DNA from 4 places in the Chryseobacterium sp. NFX27 genome. Region 4 is predicted to be linked to each of the others. Evidence: riboswitches for the same ligand, from Rfam matches in the RefSeq annotation. Region 4 holds a riboswitch; each other region holds the start of a gene.
The links. Region 4 has a riboswitch for cobalamin ahead of J4Q03_RS08220 (TonB-dependent receptor plug domain-containing protein). Riboswitches for the same ligand answer to the same signal wherever they lie in the genome.
Positions count from the first base shown of each region.

Region 1: another riboswitch for cobalamin. It lies ahead of J4Q03_RS15965 (TonB-dependent receptor plug domain-containing protein); the one in region 4 lies ahead of J4Q03_RS08220 (TonB-dependent receptor plug domain-containing protein).
Region 2: another riboswitch for cobalamin. It lies ahead of metE (5-methyltetrahydropteroyltriglutamate--homocysteine S-methyltransferase); the one in region 4 lies ahead of J4Q03_RS08220 (TonB-dependent receptor plug domain-containing protein).
Region 3: another riboswitch for cobalamin. It lies ahead of J4Q03_RS06515 (acyl-CoA thioesterase); the one in region 4 lies ahead of J4Q03_RS08220 (TonB-dependent receptor plug domain-containing protein).

Region 1 is NZ_JAGEKK010000015.1:68,655-74,749, forward strand. Features, by position in the region: gene J4Q03_RS15955 (CCA tRNA nucleotidyltransferase) at 1-1,377, shown strand, start outside; gene J4Q03_RS15960 (YncE family protein) at 1,535-2,578, opposite strand; gene J4Q03_RS15965 (TonB-dependent receptor plug domain-containing protein) at 2,592-4,433, opposite strand; cobalamin riboswitch at 4,466-4,640, opposite strand; gene J4Q03_RS15970 (cytidine deaminase) at 4,827-5,309, opposite strand; gene namA (NADPH dehydrogenase NamA) at 5,409-6,095, shown strand, end outside.
Region 2 is NZ_JAGEKK010000002.1:285,189-291,283, forward strand. Features, by position in the region: gene J4Q03_RS03885 (hypothetical protein) at 1-100, opposite strand, end outside; gene J4Q03_RS03890 (winged helix-turn-helix transcriptional regulator) at 198-614, opposite strand; gene J4Q03_RS03895 (NADP-dependent oxidoreductase) at 855-1,856, shown strand; gene metE (5-methyltetrahydropteroyltriglutamate--homocysteine S-methyltransferase) at 1,908-4,241, opposite strand; cobalamin riboswitch at 4,641-4,824, opposite strand; gene J4Q03_RS03905 (Lrp/AsnC family transcriptional regulator) at 4,979-5,440, shown strand; gene J4Q03_RS03910 (carboxymuconolactone decarboxylase family protein) at 5,492-5,956, opposite strand; gene J4Q03_RS03915 (Lrp/AsnC family transcriptional regulator) at 6,060-6,095, shown strand, end outside.
Region 3 is NZ_JAGEKK010000004.1:193,224-199,318, reverse strand. Features, by position in the region: gene J4Q03_RS06525 (XAC2610-related protein) at 1-383, shown strand, start outside; gene J4Q03_RS06520 (HD domain-containing protein) at 401-991, shown strand; gene J4Q03_RS06515 (acyl-CoA thioesterase) at 1,151-1,534, opposite strand; cobalamin riboswitch at 1,649-1,827, opposite strand; gene J4Q03_RS06510 (hypothetical protein) at 1,879-2,676, opposite strand; gene J4Q03_RS06505 (ATP-binding cassette domain-containing protein) at 2,768-3,430, opposite strand; gene J4Q03_RS06500 (endonuclease MutS2) at 3,838-5,985, opposite strand; gene J4Q03_RS06495 (GNAT family N-acetyltransferase) at 6,045-6,095, shown strand, end outside.
Region 4 is NZ_JAGEKK010000006.1:4,731-10,825, reverse strand. Features, by position in the region: gene J4Q03_RS08245 (superoxide dismutase) at 1-68, shown strand, start outside; gene J4Q03_RS08240 (hypothetical protein) at 71-439, shown strand; gene J4Q03_RS08235 (MbnP family protein) at 691-1,518, shown strand; gene J4Q03_RS08230 (cytochrome-c peroxidase) at 1,535-2,557, shown strand; gene J4Q03_RS08225 (transporter) at 2,569-3,510, shown strand; cobalamin riboswitch at 3,711-3,896, shown strand; gene J4Q03_RS08220 (TonB-dependent receptor plug domain-containing protein) at 4,006-6,036, shown strand; gene J4Q03_RS08215 (YncE family protein) at 6,033-6,095, shown strand, end outside.

The DNA.
Region 1 (6,095 bases), on a different contig from region 4:
ATCATTGCTGATGCTGCGGAAAAGAACAATCAGTCGGTATACATTGTCGGCGGTTATGTCCGCGATCTTCTGATGAAAAGGACAGCATCTACTGATATCGATTTTGTGACAGAGCAAAGCGGTATTGAGCTGGCACAGACTGTTGCGAATGATATTGATCCCAAATTAAAAGTTTCTGTCTTCAAAACGTACGGAACAGCCATGATTAAATATAAAGATCTTGAGCTGGAATTTGTAGGGGCCAGAAAAGAAAGCTATACTGAGAACAGCCGGAAGCCGGAAGTAGAGGGCGGAACACTGGAAGACGACCAAAAAAGAAGAGATTTCACCATCAACGCTATGGCAATTTCTTTAAATAAAGCTAATTTCGGAGAACTGATAGACCCTTTCAATGGCGTTGAAGATCTGGAAAAAGGAATTCTAAGAACCCCTTTGGAACCTGCTCAAACCTATTCTGATGATCCGTTGAGGATGATGAGAGCCGTTCGTTTTGCTTCAACATTAAATTTTATTATTGAAGAAAAATCACTGAATGCTATAAAACAAGAGGCAGAAAGGATCAAGATCGTTTCTATGGAAAGGATCATGGTTGAGTTCAACAAGATCATGATGTCCAAAAAACCATCTGTAGGATTGGGATTAATGGAAGAGACAGGACTTTTGAAACTGATCATTCCTGAGCTGATCGAGCTGAAAGGAGTGGAAGAAGTGGAAGGGCAGACTCATAAAGATAATTTCTACCACACGCTGGAGGTTGTAGACAATATTTCAGAGCATACGGATAACCTTTGGTTACGCTGGTCCGCATTGTTGCATGATGTCGGTAAAGCGCCAACCAAAAAATTCGTAGAAGGAACAGGATGGACTTTCCATGGGCATGAGTTTTTAGGCTCAAAAATGGTAAAGACCCTTTTCCATAGATTGAAACAGCCGTTGGGAAGTGATATGAAATATGTTCAGAAAATGGTGAAGCTTTCGTCACGTCCTATTGCCCTTATTACCGATGATGCTTCAGACTCTGCATTAAGGAGACTTTTATTTGATGCCGGGGAAGATCTGGAAGATCTGTTTACCCTGTGTAAAGCGGATATTACAACCAAAAATTCTAAAAAGCAGGACAGATTCAAGAAAAACTTCGAATATGTAGCGGTGAAGATCAAAGAAGTGGAAGAAAAAGATCAGGTGCGTAATTTCCAGCCACCAATCACAGGAGAAGAAATCATGCAGATGTTTGATCTGAAACCGGGAAAAGAGATCGGAATCCTTAAAGAAAAAGTAAAAGAAGCCATCCTTGAAGGCGAGATCCCCAATGACAAGGAAGAAGCTGAAAAGTTTGTTATTGCTGAAGCTGAGAAATTGGGATTGAAGTATAATTAAACTTAGAATATATAAAAAGCTTCGGCGGGACTTTGTCCCGCCGTAGCCTTTTTAATCATTGAAAACAAAATCAGGCCGCTTCGGAGAAGCGGCCTGAAAAAAAACACAAATGATGAAAAAAAATAAAATTTATAGATAATACCGAAGTATTAATGTCTTAGTTTGCATAAACTGAATTTGAGCCTATACCTGTAGTAAATGACCTGATAATAGCGCCTGAAGTATTGTAAACTACAATTTTGCTGGCTTGGGTAAACCCATTGGAATCAGAAGTGAAAATTTTGTCATTGATTACACTGAATCCATATAAAGCAGAATACGCATCAACACTGTTGGCTACAGTAAACAGCGGTGATGTAGGTGCTGTTGCAGCACTCATATCCATCTTGTACACATCCTTTCCGGAAGTGAAATAAAACTTACCATTGGCAATTTCAAGGTTCGTAGCATTGGCAATACCTGTTAAAGTAGTGGTCTTTGTAATGCTTCCCGTGCTTGAGATCTGGTAAATATAAGAATCAGCAGTTCCTGCAGCAATAGCATATACATTTTGGTTGCTGGAAATAATCTTATTGATGTTTCCTGCCGGCAACGTGATCGTAGACTGAACATCGTTGGTAGAAGTATTGATGTAAGTAATCTTATTTCCAAAACCAAATGAAGCATTCTGTACAAAGATATTGTTTCCCGCTTCTACAATTCTTTCAGCAGCATCGGTGAAAGTAATTTTTTTGATGAAAGAACGGTCTGAAGCTTTGTAGATGCTTACATACTTGGCACCTAAATATTTATCATTCGTTACATAAATATTGTTGTTGGCAAAAGCCATATATCGCGGAGCATTAAGTTCAGCGGTAATTTCGCCATTCGCTTTAAAATTATAGCGGTTTGCAATCTGGATCTTATTAGAGTTATTCAATAGCAGATAAGCATTTTCACCATTGAAAGCAACCATCTGTAAAACGTCACCTAATTTTGCTCCTCCGTTATTAAGGGAAAAAACATTATCCTGTTTAAGGTTCAGGTCTGCACTTACAAACGTTACGTCACCTTCAGGTTTTCCGAAAGTACCTTCATTAGCGATTAAAAAACCGTTGCCATAGAATGTTTCCTGCTCATCATCATTATCACTGCTACAGGACACGATGCCCAAAAGAAGTGTAAAAGCAAAAAGAAGAGGTAGAATTTTGTTCAGTTTCATAATATTTTTAAGTTTAAAAATTAATAGTTGCATACATACTGTAATTTCTCTTAGGCATCGGATACAGAGACACCGTCTGATAAACCGTATTGGTGACATTGTTCACTTTAAATCCTAAAGTGTATCGCTTGAAAAGTGCGGCAGAAATTCCGGTATTTAAAATAAAATAAGGATCAATAGCTGTAGACCTTTGCTCGTTCGTAGTCGTATAGGTAAGACCATTGAAAAGCCCCTGTGCGTATAGCTTAAGGAATGAATAGCCATACTCTATATTTCCGACAGCTTTATGTATCGGAACATACATCATCTGCATTTGAGTATTCTTGTTGACAGATTTTGAATAAGTGTACCCTGCATCCAGCTTCAGAGCATGATTTCCGAATTTCTTATTCCACTGAACCTGTGATTCCAATCCGTAAGATTCAACCCTGTATGTATTCACAGGAGCCCAGTATCCATAGGGAGTAGGAAGCCAGTTGATGAGATTTTTGATGTCCATGTAATAAGGACTTAATGTTATTTTAAAATCTCCCAGGCTGAACTCGTGGTTCATATCAATATTCGTGGATGTTTCAGGAAGCAGGTCCAGATTTCCTCCCGGCTGCCAGTAAAGATCATTAAAAGAAGGATATCTGAAATTTCTTGAAAAATTGACTCCCATACGATACCATTGTAAAGCATCCCATTTTCCCGAAAACGAATACAGAAGGGGAGAAGAAATATCCTCCACAAAATCCTTCTTGATCCCGGCTTCAAAACGAAGCTCCTTAGTGGCAAAATACCTGATTAAGCCGGATAAAGAACCTACATTTCTGCTGATGCTGCCAATTCCGGATTGATAACCTTCACCCTTATTCACCTGGAATTCCCCAATCGCATTAATGTTGATCTTTGGAGTGATGAAATAGTTGAAATCATTTTTGAAAATGTAGTTCTTTCCCTCTGCGCCACTTGCTTTAGGTTGGTTAAGACCTGAAAAATACTGGAAATTATCTTCCGTATAAGCTGCTTTTAAGCTGTTCGAAAGAGTACTTTTATTGATATCCCATGCAATTAAGCTTCTTAAAGTCTGTGCATTATATTTTGTTTTAGTGCCATTTTGTTCAAAAACAGGATAATGCTGTGATGCATCAAACATTTGATTCTGCCATGAAATGGTCTGGTGATCAGCAATTTTATAAGAAGCTCCGATGTTGACCGAAGTGTTATAGTATTTTCCGTTAATATTGTGAAATCCAGTACTTCCTACGATAAATTCAGGGACCTTATAATCATTTTGGCTTGTGAAATAGCTTCCCGAAACCTTAACACTTAATTTATCATTGCTGAAAGAAGCCTGCAGAAAATTATTATACGTATCAAAAGAGCCCGCCTCCGAATAAACAGAAGCCTTGAAACCCCTGTTGAAATCCAGGATATTATTTAAATGAATACTTCCTCCAACAGCTCCACTGCCATAAACAACACTTCCTCCGCCAGCTTTTATATCAATCTGATCATATCCGAAAAGTGGAATATTATTCACATCTCCCTGGCCTAAAAAGCTGGAATTTATGTTGATCCCGTTCCATACAAAAGCAGTCTGCTGAGCTGTTGTTCCCCTGAATGAAGGCGAAGAAACAGCCCCACGTCCATTTTCTTTCACATAAATAGAAGACTGAAAGCGTAAAATTTCAGAAAGATTGGCTGAATTTTTTTCGAGATCTTTTGGAGTGAGCGTGCGTACCGGATGAAAAAGTTTCACCTTGCTCATCTGGCTGTCGAAAATATAAATGGTGTCAACCGCTTTCTCCTGTCCGAAGAGAAAGCTGCCATAAGACGAACAAAGCAGTAATAAAGATCTTTTTATATCCATACTATTTTACTTTTCCTCCGAAAGTAATAACGTTTTTAGTTATAATTCTGGCAGGTCTCCTGACTTTCGCTTTCTGTACCTTCCCGTATGAACAGTGGTTTTTTACAGAAATCTTATTGCGATTTACAGTTGCGGGGACAGTTTGGGAGTTACACCCAATTCCCTATTATTTCCAAAATGCTGGAAACCAAAATTTTTGCAAAGATAACTTTTTAAATTTATTGCACAAAAAGACAAAAAGTCAATTGTGAATGGTCAATATTAACAATTCACTTGTAAATAAAATTGACCATTGACAAAAGTCTGGTATTTGAAATCTTGATTCTTGGTTCTTAAAACTTTAATTCACCATTCACTTGCGAAGCAAAATTCACTATTCACAAAATTACACCTTTACAAAAACGATGAATCAAAATAGAACGGCAACAGATCTTTAATAGAATGCACCTTTACCACTTCATCATTCATGCTTGAAAAATAAAGGATAATGTTTTCGTTCTGTTTCGTTTCATATTCTATTAAGCTTTGCCGGCAGGCTCCACAAGGTGGAATCGGAGGATTTTTCTCATGAAATTCCTTAGGACCTCCCACGACAAAGATTTTCTTCACCTTAACATCCGGAAAATTGGCTGCTACCCAGAAAAGAGTCGTTCTTTCTGCACAGAGTCCCGATGGATAGGCTGCATTCTCCTGGTTGTTACCGGAGTAAATTTCACCGTTTTCCAGTAAGACGGCACATCCTACAAGGAAATTCGAATAGGGCGCATAAGCATTTTCACGGGCTTGTATTGCTCTTTCAAATAAGGTTTTTTCTATATCGTTCAGTTCACTGCTGTTTTTAAAATGCTCGTAACTGATCTGTATGTCTTTTTTCATATATTAGTAAGACTAAAAAGGGGGCCAAATTTACTTCTTTTTCATCACTTCGACAATGTTTTTTTTATTCATCATTAAATTGAAAATCAAAAAAGTAAAATGTTATATACACCAATAAAATTTAGAAATATAGAATTGAAAAACAGATGGGTAATGTCTCCCATGTGTATGTATTCATGCGAGAATGGATTGGCTAATGATTTCCACTTTGTCCATTACGGAAGCAGATCTCAGGGCGGTACAGGCCTTATCATGGTTGAAGCTACGGGAGTAGAGCCACGCGGAAGAATTACCAACCACTGTATGGGAATCTGGAATGATGAGCAGGCAGAAGAACTTAGAAAAATTGTCGATTTTGTCCATTCCCGTTCAGAAAGTAAAATTGGGATCCAGCTTGCCCACGCCGGAAGAAAAGGTTCCACATGGAATAACCTGCAGATCCCTGTTGAAGAAGGCTGGGAAACCGTTGCACCAAGTCCTATTCCTTATCATCCTACTGAAAGGGTTCCGCATGTTCTGACTGCTGATGAGATCAAAGAACAGGTACAGAATTTTAAAGAAGCAGCAAAAAGAGCTGTAAAGGCCGGTTTTGACGTGATTGAAATTCACGGCGCTCACGGATATCTGATTCATCAGTTTTTATCACCGCTTTCCAACATCAGAACAGATGAATATGGTGGAAGCTTTGAAAACAGAGTCCGTTTTCTTTTGGAAATTGTTGATGCTGTCAACGAAGAGCTGGATGAAGATACAGCACTTTTTGTAAGAATTTCCGGTACTGAATAT
Region 2 (6,095 bases), on a different contig from region 4:
GCAATTCTTCAATTTTGGTGGAAACAAGAGTTCTGTATTTTGATTGATGGTCAAAACTTGAATTGAGAATGTTTTGTTTTTCCTGATAGAAATTTTTCACGAAGTCTTCGACAGTCATTTAACAAATATATTATATTTAGCATAATAATTTAGTCAGGTAATTTTAGAACATTGAGTATTTACTTTGTTCATCACATTTACCGTATTCCCTTACTCAGCTCTTTAATATGTTTATTTATAAAAACCTCTTTATCCTTTTTTACTTCTTTTAACATCAGTTTCTTGTCGTCCGGAATGTCAGAATATTTTTCGGACCAAAGACTAATTTCAATGAGGATAGGGAGCAGTTCAATACCTTTTTTGGTAAGTTTATATAATACTTTAGCCTTACTTTCCGGGTGCTCCAGTTTGATGATAAGCTTGTTTTCTTCCAGCATAAGAAGGCGGGAAGCCAGAATATTGGTGGCTATTTTTTCTTCAGATTTCAGGAAATCTCCATAAGTGCACTGTTGGGCATACAGAAGGTCTCTTATAATAAGCAGTGACCATTTGTCTCCCCAGATATCCAGTGAGCAACTGATAGGGCAGTCTGATCTTTTTTTTGAAGCTGGCATAAAATAAATCAATAATTTAAAAAAAAATAACTTGCAATTTAAAAGTTATTGCATAGATTTGTACTTGTAAAATGCAAGCGAATTTAGTGAATTAAATTTTAAAATACAATGGAGAATGTTCTTTTTAACACTTAGCCAGTAATCACAGAAATGACCGCAGAAAGAAGTGTTAAAAAATGTCTTCTAAAAATTTATAAATTCAAAGAAAGCAGAACAGATTCTAAAATAAAAACTTAAAGCATGAAAGCATTTAGTATTAGCCGTTACAAAAAAGACAGTGAGCTGCAGTTGATAGATCTACCCGAACCGGCCGTCGGAGAAAATGAAGTTTTGGTTCAGATTTACGCTGCAAGTGTCAATCTCCTGGATTCTAAAATAAAAAGCGGTGAGTTTAAACTGATTTTACCTTATAAAATGCCGTTGATTTTAGGTCACGATGTTGCAGGAGTCATCACAAAAGTAGGCTCAAAAGTAAAAAGCTTTAAAGCAGGGGATAAGATTTATGCAAGGGCAGCAGATTTTCATATTGGGACTTTCGCGGAATTTATTTCTGTTAATGAAAAAGATATTGCTTTAAAACCTAAAAATCTGACGATGGAAGAAGCAGCATCAATTCCGTTGGTGGGTTTAACGGCCTGGCAGGCTTTGGTTGAAAAATCTAATGTTCAGTCCGGGCAGAAAGTTTTTATTCAGGCCGGCTCCGGTGGTGTCGGAACTTTTGCTATACAGCTGGCAAAGTATTTAGGGGCAACGGTTGCTACTACGGCCAGTGAAAAAATTTTTGAACTCCTAAAGAACCTTGGCGCAGACGTGCTGATCGATTATAAAACACAGAATTTTGAAGATATTCTGACTGATTATGATGTTGTACTGAACAGTCAGGACAGTAAAACTCTGGAAAAATCATTCAATATCCTGAAGCCAGAGGGGAAAATTATTTCAATTTCCGGTCCGCCAACTCCTTTATTTGCCAATGAATTTAATATGCCCTGGTACGTAAAATTGGCTGCAAAATTGTTGAGCCGTAAAGTCAGAAGAATCGCGGATAAGCAAAATAGTAATTACTCCTTTCTTTTCATGAAAGCTGACGGAAAGCAGTTAGCAGAAATTACAAAGCTGATAGAAACCGGAGAGATAAAACCTGTTATCGACAAAGTTTTTTCATTCGGAAACACTAATGAAGCGGTGAAATATGTAGAAAGTGGCCATGCAAAAGGAAAAGTAGTGATAAAAATGCTATAAATATTTGACCAAAACAAAAAAAGCAGGAGCTTAGAAACTCCTGCCCCAATACTATTGATTAGCTAAATTCTCTTCTTTATCAAAAGCTTTTGCTGCTTCTTTTGCTGCTTCTACCATCGCAATCAATGCCTTTTCAGTTTCATCCCAATGGCGGGTTTTCAATCCACAGTCAGGGTTTACCCAAAGCTGCTGAGCGGGAATAACAGCTTGTGCTTTTTTCAGCAATTCAACCATTTCTTCTTTTGACGGAACTCTCGGCGAATGAATATCGTAAACGCCCGGACCTATCTCATTCGGATATTTGAAATCTGCAAAAGCATTCAGCAGTTCCATCTGGCTTCTGGAACATTCTATCGTAATTACATCGGCGTCCATATCGGCAATATTCTGGATGATGTCATTGAATTCAGAATAACACATATGCGTATGGATCTGCGTTGCATCTTCAACACCGCTTGCTGAAATTCTAAAGGCCTCAACCGCCCATTTCAGATAATTTTGCCAGTCAGATGTTCTCAGCGGAAGGCCTTCTCGAATCGCCGGCTCATCAATCTGAATAATTCTGATTCCTGCTTTTTCCAAATCATTTACCTCATCACGAATGGCCAGTGCAATCTGTTTACAAGTCAAAGAACGGGGCTGGTCGTCACGCACGAAAGACCATTGAAGAATCGTCACAGGACCTGTAAGCATTCCTTTTACCCATTTTTGAGTTAAAGACTGAGCATATTGGGACCAGTAAACAGTCATCGGCTGCGGTCGGTGCACATCACCATAGATCACCGGAGGCTTTACACAGCGGCTTCCGTAGCTCTGCACCCATCCGTTTTGGGTAAAAGCAAACCCTGAAAGCTGTTCCCCGAAATATTCCACCATATCATTACGCTCAAATTCTCCGTGAACTAAAACATCAATGCCGATTTCTTCCTGCCAGCGGATCGTTCTTTCTGTCTCTTTCTTAAGAAGATCATCATATTGCCCGGCAGTCAGTTCACCTTTTTTAAATTTTGATCTCCATGCTCTTACTTCCTTAGTTTGAGGAAAAGAGCCGATAGTTGTTGTTGGAAAGAGAGGAAGCTGCAAAACTTTTTGCTGTTCCTCTTTCCTTATGCTGAATGGACTGTTTCTCCTGGCATCATCTACAGTTGTTACATCTACGCGGTCTTTTACTTCCTGGTTATGGATCAACGCTGAGATTTTGCGGGTGTCAATTGCTTTTTTATTTTCGGCATACTGCTGTAAAGCCTGATAATCTGCTTTTCCGGATGCCAGCTTTTTCAAGGCAACAACTTCATCAACTTTTTGTTTGGCAAAAGCCATCCACTGCTTAATTTCAGGAGATAATGTCTTTTCATTGGTCTCAAGATCCAAGTCAAAAGGTGAGTGGAGGAGTGAACAGGAAGGGGCTATAAAAACTCTTTCTGAACCAATTGCATGTACTGCTTTTTCGATGAAGCTTAAAGATCTTTCAAAATCATTTTTCCAGATGTTTCTTCCGTCTACAATACCTAAGGATAAGCTTAAAGTTTGTGGAATGGTATTTAAAACCTCATCCAGCTGTTCAGGACAGCGTACAAGATCAATATGCAGAACATCCGCAGGAAGTGAAGCCGCCAATGAAAGATTGTCTTTTAAACCTTCAAAATAAGTAGCAAGAATAAAGATAAGATCCGGGAACTGTTTTCTGATTTCAGCATAAGCAGACTGGTAGATTTCTTTTGCTTTTCCGGTGAGATCCAGGCCTAAAAACGGTTCGTCAAACTGAATCCAGGTGGCTCCGTGGTTTTCCAGCTCTTTTAAAATCTCAATGTATACCGGAAGCAGGTTTTCTATCAGATCGAGCTTGTCAAAACCTTCTTCTTTTTCTTTTCCAAGAAGAAGATAGGTAAGAGGACCTAAGATCACAGGCTTGGCATTTATTCCGGCTTCTTTTGCACTGATGAATTCACTGATGATCTTTTTGGAGAATAATCCGAACTGTTGGTTCTTCTGAAATTCAGGAACAATGTAATGGTAATTGGTGTCAAACCATTTTGTCATTTCCATGGCGGTAATGTCGAGACCGTCTTTCTGATAGCCTCTTGCCATTGCAAAATACAGATCAAGTTCGGAACCGGAGGCTCTTGAAGCAATCTCTTTGTAGCGCTCCGGAATGGCCCCGACAGTCAGAGTCATATCCAGAACCTGATCATAATAAGAAAAATCGTTGCAGGGAATAAGATCGATTCCTGCTTCCTGCTGAATTTTCCAGTTTTGAAGGCTGATGTTTTTCCCGGTTGCCAGGAGTTCATTTAGTGTTGCTTTGCCTGACCAATACTGTTCGCAGGCTTTTTTGAGTTCTCTGTTGCTACCAATACGCGGATAGCCAAGTAGGTGTGTTTGCATTTTTCTTTTTAACTTTTAATTAAATAATAATGTAAAGTTCTTAGAGATGCTTCACAATGCCGCCGAAGAAAGTGATTTTTAGAAATAGAAGAGATACAATTAGGACGTAATTTTTCTTCAAATAAGAGAGTTGGCTTAAATATTTATTTTTTGACGCAAAGTTTTACTTCAACATACTTTATATTCTAAGAGGACAAAGACTTAATCAATACATTGAATTGCTGAAGCGGAAGTTTTACCCATAAGCTTCATCAGTGACAAAGTTGCAGTTCTTTGCTCCTTAAAATAAGAAGTCATCATAAAAAAATCTTTGCGTTTAAAATCAAATCAATTTAAATTTTAAACCCAATACGTTCAAAGTATCATCTGTATGACTTAAAAGCTTCAGTCCGCGAAAGCATTGTCAATTCAGAACAGGCAGGTCTCCTGGCTTGTAACGGTTTTATCATCCTTCCCGCTGTTGCAGTGGATATTCCCTGATAAAAACTTTTGATGTGTTACTTACAGTTGCGCGACAGCTCGTGATTCTCACACGATTCCCTATTAATCTACGTTATGTAAAACCTCTTCTGTTTGATGAAGGATGTTAAAGAACAAAATCTGTATCAAAGGTATTGATTAAAGTGAATTGATTGGCTTGGCATTATAAATTCAGAATATAATTTGGTTTAATACCGGTTTTGAAGTTGAAAATTCTGTAAATTTGAAAAACATAACCTCAAAAAGAATATTATTCTGTGGAAAGACTTGACGATAGGGATCTTCAATTGCTCAGGATCCTGCAAAAGAATGCTAAACTGACTGTAAAAGAGATTGCAAAAGAAGTAAATCTTTCTCCTTCACCTGTTTTTGAACGGATGAAAAGACTGGAGCAGGAGGGATATATCAAGCATTATGCAGCGGTTCTTGAAGCAGAAAAACTGAACCGGGGATTTACTGTTTTTTGCCAGATTAAACTTAAAATTCATGACCGTTCCGTAGGAAATCAGTTTGTGGAAGATATTCTACAGATTGATGAAATTGCCGAATGCTATAATATTTCAGGAGATTTCGATTTTCTCCTTAAAGTTCAGGTAAGAGACATGAAACATTACCAGGATTTTGTATTCAATAAGCTGGGTTCATTAGACTCCATCGGAAGTGCACATAGTACTTTTGTGATGGCCGAGGTTAAAAATATTCATGGGGTAAGTATTTAAAAACAAAATCAGCACCCGAAAACGAATGCTGATTTTAAATCATTCAATTTTTCAATCTTTATATAAATTCAATTGTTCCATTTCCACCACTGCATTTTTTTGATATTCTTCTGTCAGATTAAATATTTTTCCCAATTTCTGGGAAGCGCTGATAAAACTGATAAACGTGCAGAGCTCCGAAATTTCTTTTTCGGAAAAGAATTCTCTCAACATGCTGAAATGATTTTTGAGTATGGAACGGTGATCTTTATAGAACAGCTCTGCGAAGCTTACCGCCACAGAAATTTTAAGATCTGACTGGTTGAAATCGGGTCTTCCGCCTTTTACCATACAGTATTCACAGCCATTGCCAAATGCAAGTGTTCTTCGAACCTGTTCCAGCAGGTCAGGGTCTAAACTTGTATTTTTAAAGAAAGTCTCTTCAAGTCTGTTCCAGTGGTGTAATATTTCTGGGTTGTGGCCGATAAGTTTTTCAAATGGTGTACTTCCATGGTCTGAAAATTCGATTGTTGTCATTTTTTTATGACAAATTTCTGTGTATTGTGTATAAATTTAAAATGAATTTAAGGGTAAAATTTTATAATTTTGATTGTTTCTACGGATTTAAATAAGAAATACAATGAAAATAGTTTTAGACGAATTTGATCATAAAATT
Region 3 (6,095 bases), on a different contig from region 4:
CTCTGGTTTTTGGAGATTTTAATTTTGACGGGACAGAAGATGTAGGCATAAGAAACGGTAGTGGCGGAAACTATGGCAGCGCTTCCTTTGATGTGTATGTTTTTAATTCCACGAAGAAACAATTCGTCCTGAGTAAAGAACTTACTGAAATTGCCAGTTCCTACCAGGGAATGTTTGATGTAGATCCCAAGCGGAAACGATTGACCACTTATGCCAGATCTGGGGCTTCCTTACATTACACCTACGAATATCAGGTGATTCCCAATAAAGGATTAGATCTGGTTTACGAAAAAATTGGAGATTTCAGTGAAGAACCTCCAAAAGTAACCATAAGAGAAAAGATTAATAACAAGTGGGTGGTTAAAAAATCAACCGAATATTAATAGTATAATAAATAGAAATGAGAATACAGAAGGAGATCGATTTTATCCTGGCAGTTGATGCCCTGAAAAACGTACAGAGAAGAAATTATAATGCCGATGATTCAAGAAGGGAAAACACAGCCGAACATTCATGGCAGATCATTATTTTGGCGCAGATTCTTTATCCATATGCTAAAAACCGTGCAGATATTGATCTTTTAAGAGTTATAAGAATGCTTTCTATTCATGATTTAGTGGAGATAGAAGCAGGAGATACTTTTCTTTTTGATGAAAAAGCGATGGTAGGGAAATTTGAAAGGGAAAAAATTTCAGCGCAGAAAATCTTCGGAATCCTGGATGAACCTTTACAGACCGAGTTTTTTGAATTATGGCTTGAATTTGAGGAAGAAAAAACACCGGACGCTATTTTTGCCTGTTCCATTGACCGTATCATGCCGTTTATCTTAAATTCTCACACTTCAGGAAAAAGCTGGACGGAAGCAGGTGTTACTGAAAAGCAGATCAGAAATATGCTGGAAAATGCTATTAGAAGGGCATCAGATGAGATGGGAGAGGCTTTTGAGGCATTACTGATCCGAAGTTTGGATACTGAAAAAGTTGTCCGGTAGATTTATCTCAAAGCAAAACTGAGATTTTTAAATTGCCGTTCTTTTTTAAGATAAATAAAGGCCTTTAACTTATCAATGCAATACAATTTTTATAAATACAATTGTATTTATACCTTATAAATAGTTTCGGGCGGCCAAAGGCCGCCCGAAACTATTTATTTACATTATTCTGATCGGTTTTTTAAACTCATCAATAGCCACAAAAGTAAAATCACCTACAATGGCTCTTTCTCTTTCATAAGAGTACATCTGCTCTGTATAGATTTCTACATTCACTTTCATACTTGTTTTTCCGACATAGGATACCTTTCCGATCAGTTCTACAATAGTTCCTGCGGGAATAGGCTTTTTAAAATCAATTTTATCGCTGCTCACGGTTACCACTCTTTTTCTTGCAAAACGGGTTGCCGTGATAAAAGCTACTTCATCCATCAGCTGCATGGCAGTACCTCCGAAAAGAGTATCGTAATGATTGGTAGTGTTGGGGAAAACCGCTTTAAAAATGCTGGTTTCGGATGCTGCAATTCTTTCTTCTGTAGTCATATTTCATTATTAATTAATGCGAAATGAAATAGATCAAAATAACAGAACAGTGACAGGAATTATAGGAATTCCTGAAGCAGTCCATCAGATCAATAACTTCAAATCGCGAAAGTTTCTTGTTTAAAGAAATAGGCAGGTCTCCTGACTTGTAACATCTTTTATCTCCTTCCCGTGCCCTGCACAGTGGATCCTTGATAAAGATTTCAGTTACTTACAGTTGCGCGACAGTCCGTGATTTTCACACGGTTCCCTTTTAATCTGCGTTAAGCAGAACCAGTTTCTGTGATGAATTAGCGTTAACTTTTTCAGTGCAAAAATAAGAATATTAAAGTGAAAAATGACAATTATTCCGGACTATTGTAGATAATCTGGCTCATCACGCGTCCTTCCTTGATGGTCCAAAGCGTGACATATCTGTTCTCACCCGAGCCGTTGATCATATAAAGATAAATATGATCTTTGTCAAGAGCCGTTACTCCAACATTATTGAAATCCATGGTAGGCTGGAACATATTTTTAATAGCTTCCCTTACAAATACTGAGCCTCTTCCCGGCTGCTGAACTCTGATGGATTTAATCTCCGTCATCCCTTCCGGAAGCCCGTTTTTGATCCCCCAGGGCTTTACTTTATCAATCGTAAGGATCTTTCCATCAGCATCTTTTTCCTGCTTTCTATAACCGGCATTGGATGGATAAACATCAATAACTACCTTGGTTCTCTGTGAAGTAGGTATTTTCGGATTACTGTTGTCTGTGAAGATCAGTGATTTTCCGTTCTTGGATTTAGAAGGAGTAAACTGAGGAAGCTGGTCTATAAAGGCAATACGCTCCTTGTTGACCATTCCTTCCTTCTCAAGATTCTCATATCTCACAAAAGGTTTTTCATCATCCTGCTTTTCAGGATATTTTATCCATACCCATTCCGTTTCTCCCGGAGCAGGTTTTACATAAACAAATACATCACCTTTACGCATCCGGATCTTATCTACAATTTTTCTGTAGTCATCCTTGTGGACACGTACGTTGGCATAGCCTTCTTCAGCTTTTACAACACCAAAAGGAACTTTATTCTGTCCTTTGACAAATGCTACGGAAAAAAGACTGAAAGCGGAGAGGTACAATGCTTTGTTGATGGAAATCATTTGATGAAATTTTTTGATCCCTCAAATATATAAATTAAATGTTTTTTTGTTTAATAAAATATAATGGTATTTAATTAAAATGATAAAATTCTTAATTTTTAGGAAGATAATTAAATTGTTGCAGTTCTTTAAGATCTTTTACCTTTCTCAGATAAGTGTCCGAGAGAAGATAAGTATCATCAGCCATATTTAGAATGCTCATATAATTATGATCGGAGATGATGATTCCTTTGTTTGGTGTCTGGCTTTTAATAATTATTTCCATTTCGTCCACGGCTTTTGGGAAAACTCCGCTGAAAGGCTCATCCAGTATCACGAACTCTGAATCAGAATAGGTGATGATCAATGTTTCAACAATTTTTTTCTCACCGCCTGAAAGGTTTCTTGAGGTTTTATTTAAAAAAGGCTGTATCATTTTTAGGTCGTAAAGCTTTTCTGTGTTTTCCCTGGTACAGAATAAAGGAATAAGCTTTCTGATTTTGCATTCTTTCGGAAGAAAAGAGGATCGCTGTGGCAGATAGGCGATTTTATTTTTCCTGTCGGACTGGTTTTTAAGAATGGTGTCATTAAGTTTGACAAACTGTGTATCGCCTTTAATTGTTCCAAAGATGATTTCTAATAGGGTCGATTTTCCACTGCCTGACGGGCCGAGAATACCTGTGGTTTTTCCGGTTTCACAGCTCAAATAAATGTCCTGCAGGATTTTTCTTCCACCAAAAGATTTGGTGACACTGTCAATGTGCAGCCTGCTCATAGGAATTTGGCAGCAATTTTAATAATTAAACTTAATGATAAAGTGATTCCCCACAAAAACCATTTTGAAAATCCAAAGTTGGCATAAAAAAAGTATTCATCTTTAAGCCTTATATCATAAATATAGAAGTGGAGGAGAGGAAAGATCAGAAAAAAGCACAGACCAAAATTTTCAATATTGAATTGACTTAAAAATAAGGCCAAAAAAGAAAATAAGACGGCAGGAATTATTAATTTTCTATAAAAAATCCAAAGTACCGTAAGGCTTTTAATCATAATTCAAAAATAATAAAAATTCATCTGCATATTTTATGTTTAAATATATCACAGCTGTTTATTGTTAAAAAAAATAACGCTGAAAAAATCAGCGCTATTTTTATAAGTTTTAAGCTGTAAATTTACAAATCATCAGATCCTTTCCAGCTCATCTGCATTAATTGTCGTTTTAAAAGTCCCGTAGTTCACGATCACTTTATTCTTGGAAATTTTCTCAATGGTTCCAACACTGGTACTTCCCGGAATACGGACACGCTGACCTTCTTTCATCCAGACGGCACGGTCGGTTTTACGTTTTTCTTCCAGCTTTTCATTGGTTTCAGCAATCTTCTCGATTACATCTTCCTTTTTAAGCTGTTGTGTGATCTTTCTTTTAACAACCTGAAGACGTTTCGATTCATCTTTATCAGCGCCTATTTTTCTGAATTTTTCCTGTTCCAGCAGTTTCACAAAGTCCTTTACAACGTCTTTTCTCGATTTGCCCTTTACGTAGCTGTCGATAAACGTTTCAATCTTATTTCCAAACTGAAGCTTTCGGTGTTCTTCTTCATATAGTTTTTGGAAGCTGAAAAGCTTTTGCTGCAGCTGCTCGTTCAGCTTCTGAAGGTTGTCGCGTTTGTCTTCCACAGATTCCTTCCTTTCGGCAAGATCGGTTTTCAGTTTTTCAACCTCAAATTTTTCCTGCTGAAGTTTTACGATCGTCTTATCAAGATTGACAATATCATGTTCCACCTTCTTTTTGGCGGCATGAATGATAAATCTCGGAATTCTGTTCTTCTCAGCTACTTCAAAAGTAAATGAGCTGCCTGCCTGTCCTACTTCCAGCTTATACATCGGTTCCAGTGTCTCCTCATCAAAAAGCATCGCTGCATTTTCAGCATTCGGAAGCTGTTCTATCACCAGTTTGATATTCGTATAGTGCGTGGTAATGATGGCGAAACTCTTTTTGTCATAGAAATACTCCATGAAGCTTTCCGCAAGGGCACCCCCAAGTTCAGGATCCGATCCGGTTCCGAATTCATCAATTAGCAAAAGTGTGTTGGCATCAGCTTCACGGATGATCCCGGACATTTTTTTAAGTCTTGACGAGTAGGTTGACAAATGATTTTCTATCGACTGATTGTCACCAATATCCGTCATAATCTTTTCGAAGAAGAACATTTCAGACCTTGGATGTACCGGAACCAGAATTCCGCTCTGGATCATCAGCTGAAGCAACCCAACGGTTTTTAGGGTGATGGATTTTCCTCCTGCATTAGGTCCCGAAATACAGATAATCCTGTTGTGGTCCGTCAATGACAGGCTTTGAGAATGAATCGTTTTGTTTTCAGCTTTATTCCTGAGCCATAACAGCGGATGGTACGCGTCTTTAAGTTTTAATGTCCTGTGACGGTTGATTTTCGGAAGTATTCCGTTGACAAGCTCAGCAAATTTAGCCTTTGCTCTTGTAAGGTCCAGGTCAAAAATATAGATCTGGTATCTCCAGAGCTGGGGTTGGAATTCTGCCAGTTCAGCAGTCAGTTTTCTGAGAATCTTGTCTATCTCCTTTTTCTCTTCCTCTTCACTTTCACGCAGCTTAAAATAGTGCTTTACAACGCTGTCCGGCTGGATATAAGTGATAGATCCTGTTTTTGAAATTCCTAAAACCCTTCCTGCCACTCTTTTCTTGAATCCGGATTTTACAGCTAAAACCCGTTGATCTTCAATAATGGTTTCGCGGATGTCATCCAGAAAATCGCTTTGTCCGTAATTGAACAGTGCACGGTTGAAATTCTCCTGAATTGCCTTTTTAGCATGTTGGATTTCAGCTCTGAGCTCTTTTAAAATAGGAGACGCATCACTTTTTACTTCCCCAAAACGGTTAAAGACCTTATCAATCTTATCAATGATTTCTTTTTTGAATTCCAGCACAGAAACATCACCTATCAAAGTAGGGAAGGTTTCGGGCATGGTCGGGAAAAACTTCTGAAGTTTTCCTATCTGTTCAGTTAAGGTTTTTATTTTAATGAAAGCACTGTTTTCCAGACGGTAATTCTCGATCAGCATTAATTTCAGCTCACTTTCGATATCTTCATATTCATCGAACGGAATTGCATTTGAACTTTCAAAACTCGAAAGATATTCCGATGTTTTTTTCAGTAAAAGTTCCGCCTCGTCAATTTCCATGGGACGAAGTTGAAGAATTTTTTCTCTCGTTTTCGGAGAATACGCAAATGGAGAGATCTCCGCGAGCAATTGCGGAAACTCTAATTCGTTTAAATCTTCTTTATTTATATACACACTGCAAATTTAGTGAGAAAATGTGATTATTATGTATATTTGAGATATTTACGAAATTAATGATTGAAACAGCCCGGTTAATATTAAAAGAAATAAACGAAAGCCACGTA
Region 4 (6,095 bases):
CGATCTGGAATGTGCTGAACTGGAAAGAAGTAAGCAAAAGATATGATGAAGCCTTAAGCAAGAAATAAAGATGAACTTAATTTGCAGCATATTCCTTACTCTTTATATGGTGTTCAGGCCTCTGATCCCATTGATGGAGTATGCTGTAAATTATGATTATATCTCTACCGTTCTCTGCATCAACAAAAGCAAGCCGGAGCTTCACTGTAACGGAAAATGCTATGTCAGCAAAGAACTGGCAAAAACGAATGACTCCGATTCTTCGCCTTTAAACAAAACAAAAAGTTCAGGACAGAAAGTTCTGGATATCTGTACACTTCCTGAAATTACAGGAATCCAGAAAACAGAGAAGCTTCTTCATCAAAATTTCAATTTTCTTTATGAAACAGCCTATTCTTTTCTGTTTCTGAAACCTATTTTCAAACCACCGGTTTTTTAAGTTCAAATTTTAATCATTACAAAACCACAAAGAACATAAAGACTTTTTTTAATCAATGTGATACATCTTATTTTAAGGGTAGTATGTAAAATAGGAGATTTTTAAAACTTATGTGTTCTTCTATGCAGTTTTTCACTACACTTTAAATAACTGAAGTGTCAAAAAACTTTTGTGCCTTTTGTGTTAAAAAAATGAATGGTCACCCATTCAAATGCATTTCTATTCATAAAATTTAACTTAAAAAATCAAAAATGAAAATTTTAAAATTTTTATCATTATTCCTTATTGCATTTAATGTATTCACATTGTCATCATGCCAAAACAGCGATGATAACGATCCACAGGATACTTCTACAGGGAACCTTCAGATCAAATTTGAAAACGGATTCAATAACCTTGGGAATATCGTACTCAACCAAACGGTACAGACTTCAGCTGCCGGGCAGAAGCATAACTTCTCAGCCGTAAAATATATCATCAGTAACATCACCTTGATTGATGAAGGCGGAAATGAATTCAAATACAATGAAAACAATCCGGACAAAGGCGCCTTCATCGTAGATCAGGCAGATGCAGTTGCAGGAGTTGTTTATCTCAATCTGAACGGAATACCAAAAAACAATTACAAAAAAGTAAAATTCGGACTTGGGATCAGTCAGAAGGCTTACCTGTTGGGACAGAACGGCCAGGCAGAATTCTGGACAAAAGCCAAACAGAAAGGAATGTCGTGGTCATGGGCAGCCGGTTATGTCTTTGTAAAGCTGGAGGGGAAATATGGAACAGCTTCCGCAGATACAGAATTCATGAATCATACGGGAAATATGGGAAATGTAACGGCTAATAATACTCCGGATCTTTACCGGGAAATTACGTTGAACCTTCCTACAACAGCCAGAGTAACGACTCAGATAAGACCCTCCATCCACATTCTTGCAGATCTTAATCAGTTTCTCAGTGGTAGTAAAACGCTTTCCCTCACTACAGAAAACAATATGATGATGGGCTCAAGCCAGCATTTGGTGGATGTTACGAATAACCTTACGGTAATGTTTAAAGTAGACCACGTTCACAATGATTAGGATTTTATTAAAAACAATGCTGCTAATCATTGCTTTTCTGAACTGTTTTTCATGTTCAGATGAGGTAATCCTGCCGCTGGAAAAAGATGAGGTCTATTCATTGCAGTTTCCATCTTACTTTCCTGAAATGACGTTCGATGCATCCGGCAATCCGGTGACTAAAAATGGAGTAGAGCTGGGGCGAAATTTATTTTATGAAGGAAGGCTTTCCAGAAATAATACCATATCATGCGGCTTTTGCCATATTCAGGAAAATGCTTTTACCCACCATGGTCATACCGTGAGCCACGGAGTTGATGACAGGATCGGAATCCGGAATGCACCACCTATTCAGAATATGGCATTTCTGAAAAGGTATATGTGGGATGGTGTGATCCATAATCTGAACGAACAGCCCATCATTCCGATCTCGGACGTGAATGAAATGGACAGTTCGATACCTGAGGTGATTTCTAAATTGAAGGATGATCAGAAATATAAAAAACTTTTCATGGCAGCGTATGGTGACGACAATATAACCGGTGAGAGAATACTGAAAGCTTTATCGCAGTTTATGGTAAGCATGATCTCTGCAGATTCGAAATATGACAGAGCTAAGCAGGGAAAAGAAAAGTTCACCTCTGAAGAATCTCAGGGAATGGCTCTTTTTGGCCAGAAATGTGCCTCGTGTCACAGCGGAGAATTATTTACAGATGAGAGTTTCAGGAATACAGGAATGTATTATAATACCCAGTTCAAAGATGCGGGACGTCATCGCGTAACCCTTGATCAAACTGACTGGATGAAGTTCCGTGTTCCAAGTCTCAGAAATGTAGAATTTACCGCACCTTATATGCACGACGGAAGATTTTACACCTTGGAAGCGGTCCTGAATTTCTATTCAGATAATGTGGAGGATAACCCTAATCTCGATCCGCAGCTGAAACAAAACGGACATGTCGGAATAGCGATGAACACCCAGGAAAAGCAGTTGATCATCGCCTTTTTGAAAACCTTATCCGATAAAAGCTTTATTTCTAATCCAAAATTTGCAGAATGATCATGATGAACATGAATAAAATAATCTTTATCCTCAGCTTGGCATTATCATTTATATGCCATGCTGAAACAGTTAACGACAGTATGTATATTGCAGAGGATGTTAACAGAGTCGTACTGGATGACTGTGATGCTTGCGGCTGTGCAGCAGGCAACGGTTCTTCCGGTTTTGAGTCTTTGCTGAATCCTCAGTTTATTGGGCTCAAATATTTTGCCCAGCATTATAAAGCCAAAGAAAACCTTTTTGTAAAAGACCTCACCCAGGATCAGTACTTCAATACCCTGCAGGTATGGGGAAAAATTCCATTGACGGAAAAATTATCGGTATATGCCAGCCTGCCATTCCATTTTCATGAGAAAAAAACAATGCAGGGCCATATCAATATTCATGGCCTCGGAGATCTGAACCTGATGGGAATTTACCGGATCATCAGTTCCAAAGATAATTTTCATCAGTTCAATGGTGGCTTGGGAATAAAAATTCCTTTAGGAAAATTTGACGAAAAAGGAGTTTCCGGTGTCAATCCAAGTTTTCAATTGGGAACGGGAAGCTGGGATTATCAGGCTGCCTTGAACTATAAATTTCAAAAGAATAAACTGGCTGTACTGGTCAATACAGATTATACAGTAAAAACCGAAAATAAAAAGAATTACCGTTTCGGAAACCAATGGAATTATGCAGCGACAGGTTTTTACCAGCTTGTGGCCAATGAAAAAACTATTTTCTCTGCCAAAGCCGGACTTCAGGGCGAAGTGTATGATAAAAACAAACAGTTTGATGAGGTTTTGCCGAACACGGCAGGAAGTGCATTATATGGAAAGCTCGGTTTTGAAGCTTCCTATAAAAGATTCAGTCTGGGCGGTGAAGTCATGCTGCCTGCTTATTCCAATCTGGCGGGAGGCGACATTGAAGCAAAATCCAGATTCAGTATTTTTATCAATTTTGGAATTTAATATCATGGTGGCTTCGAGAGCCTCAGCCACCAAATACAGTTTATTGCAATAGAAATAATTGTTTATTTCATTATATTTTCTAAAAAAAAGGTGGCTGAGGTTCTCGAAGCCACCTTTTTCATATATTTTAACTGTCTGCTGTTTTTCATAGTGTTGAGAATTAATTTATTATGCCGTTATTGCATATATTAAGTTATTTTCTATCTTTGCCGGAATCTGGTGCGCTGTAAAAAGCACTTAAAAGGGAACCCGGTGAAAATCCGGGACAGACCCGCTGCTGTAAGCTCCACATCAAAGTTTTTGAAAAGTATATCCACTGTTTTTTTAATGGGAAGGATTTCAAAAACGGAGTAAGTCAGAAGACCTGCCAGAAGATCAACGTTTGATGCTTTCGTGGAATAAAGCTTAGGACAACAACGATTCTGTGCAGTAACGGCTGCGCTTTATCTTTGCTATCTTATATCCATTAGCGTCAGCATTATTCTCAATGAGCTAATGGTCAGAAAATGTACTGCTTCCCAGTTTAAAAAAAGTGTTATTGCATTATTTGTGATGACATCTCAACTTATATTTTCACAATCCGGAGACACCATCAGGGAGAAAACCATTCTTCCTATCCAGCTTTACAAAAAAGATTTTAAAGAAATTCTTCCTGCACAGGTACTTTCCGGGGAACAGCTTGAGAGGCTGAACAGCCAGTCGGTAGCTGATGCTTTACGGTATTTTTCGGGAGTTCAGATCAAAGACTATGGCGGAATGGGCGGTCTGAAAACAGTTAATATCCGGAGTATGGGAAGCCAGCACGTAGGCGTTTTCTATGACGGTATTCAGTTGGGAAATGTTCAGAACGGAATCGTGGATCTTGGAAAATTTTCACTGGATGATCTTGAAGCTATTTCATTATATAATGGCCAGAAAAGTGAAATTTTCCAGCCTGCAAAGGATTTCGGATCTGCCGGATCTGTTTATCTTCAGCCTAAAACCCCTGTTTTTAAAGGAGATCAGAAAACCAATTTAATGCTTAAGCTGAAATTAGGTTCCATCAGTTTGTTTAATCCTTCCTTCCGCCTGGAACAGAAGCTTTCCGATAGAGTTTCGGCAAGTTTCAGTTCGGAATTTGTACAGAGTGACGGACTGTATAAGTTTAAATATGAAAAGAAAAACTCTGACGGATCTGTTGCCAATGATACCATTGCGAGAAGGTATGATTCCTATATCCGTGCCAAACGTTTTGAAACTGCTTTAAACGGGACAATTAATGATGGAAGCTGGAGTGTACGCGGTTATGGCTATATTTCAGATCGTGGAGTTCCCACGGCCATTGTTAATAATAATTTCAAGCCTAAAGGCCAGCAGATGCTGGATGAAAACTACTTTGTTCAGGCCAGTTTCCGCAAAAAGCTGTTTCCAAAATTTGAAACGCAACTGAAAGCTAAATTTGCCTATGACTATACCCGGTTTTTAGATACAGTGGATATAGCAAATACAGCTCTGCCAATAGATAATTCTTATGTTCAGAGGGAACTCTATTTTTCCAATTCCAATATATATTCTATTAATCAAAACTGGGATGTAAGTGCAAGCTTTGATTTTCAGTATAATAATCTCAATGCCAGTCTGAGGGATTTTTCATATCCCACACGCTATACTTCTCTCGTTTCTTTTGCCACAACCTATCAGTGGAGCCGGTTTAAATTTTTAGGAAGCGTTCTCGGAACTTTTGTGCATGAAGATGTGAAAATGAATTCAAAATCTCCTGATAAAACCGAATGGACTCCTTCCGCTTTCCTGAGCTATCAGCCCTTTGAATCAAAAGATTTCACCGTCCGGGCTTTCTACAAAAGGGTGTTCAGAATGCCTACTTTCAATGATCTGTATTATACAATGATCGGGAATGTGATGCTGAAACCGGAATACACGAATCAGTACGATGCCGGTTTTACCTACCAGAAACTCTATGATCATAAAGTTTTTAAAGGAATCTATGTGAAAGTGGATGGTTATTATAATGAAGTTGAAAACAAGATTATCGCTGTTCCTACCACCAATCTTTTCAGATGGATGATGGTGAATTTAGGTGAAGTGAAAATTATGGGTGCTGACGTAAATGTTCAGGCTGAATTTGATATTAATAAATTGAAACTGAAACCTTTGGTAAGCTATACTTATCAGCGTGCCGGAGACTATACTGATAAAAGCGATGATTATTTCGGTGACCAGATTTCCTATGTGCCATGGCATGCCCTGACCTTTACCATGATGGCAGACTATAAAGACTGGAGTTTCAATTACAGCTTTATGTACACCGGAGAACGTTATGACGCGCAGCTGAATAATATCAAAGCTAATTATCTTCAGCCGTGGTACACCCATGATTTATCCGTTCAGAAAAAATTCAACTGGTATTCTCACCAGATTAAAGCCGGTTTTGAGGTCAATAACGTGCTTAATCAATACTATGATGTGGTCAGGAATTATCCGATGCCCGGAAGAAATTTTAAACTTATTGTAAGCTTTACATTATGAAAAAAATCAACTTTTGCCTGCTGGCTTTTACTCTTTTCTTTCTGTTCTCATGCCGGACA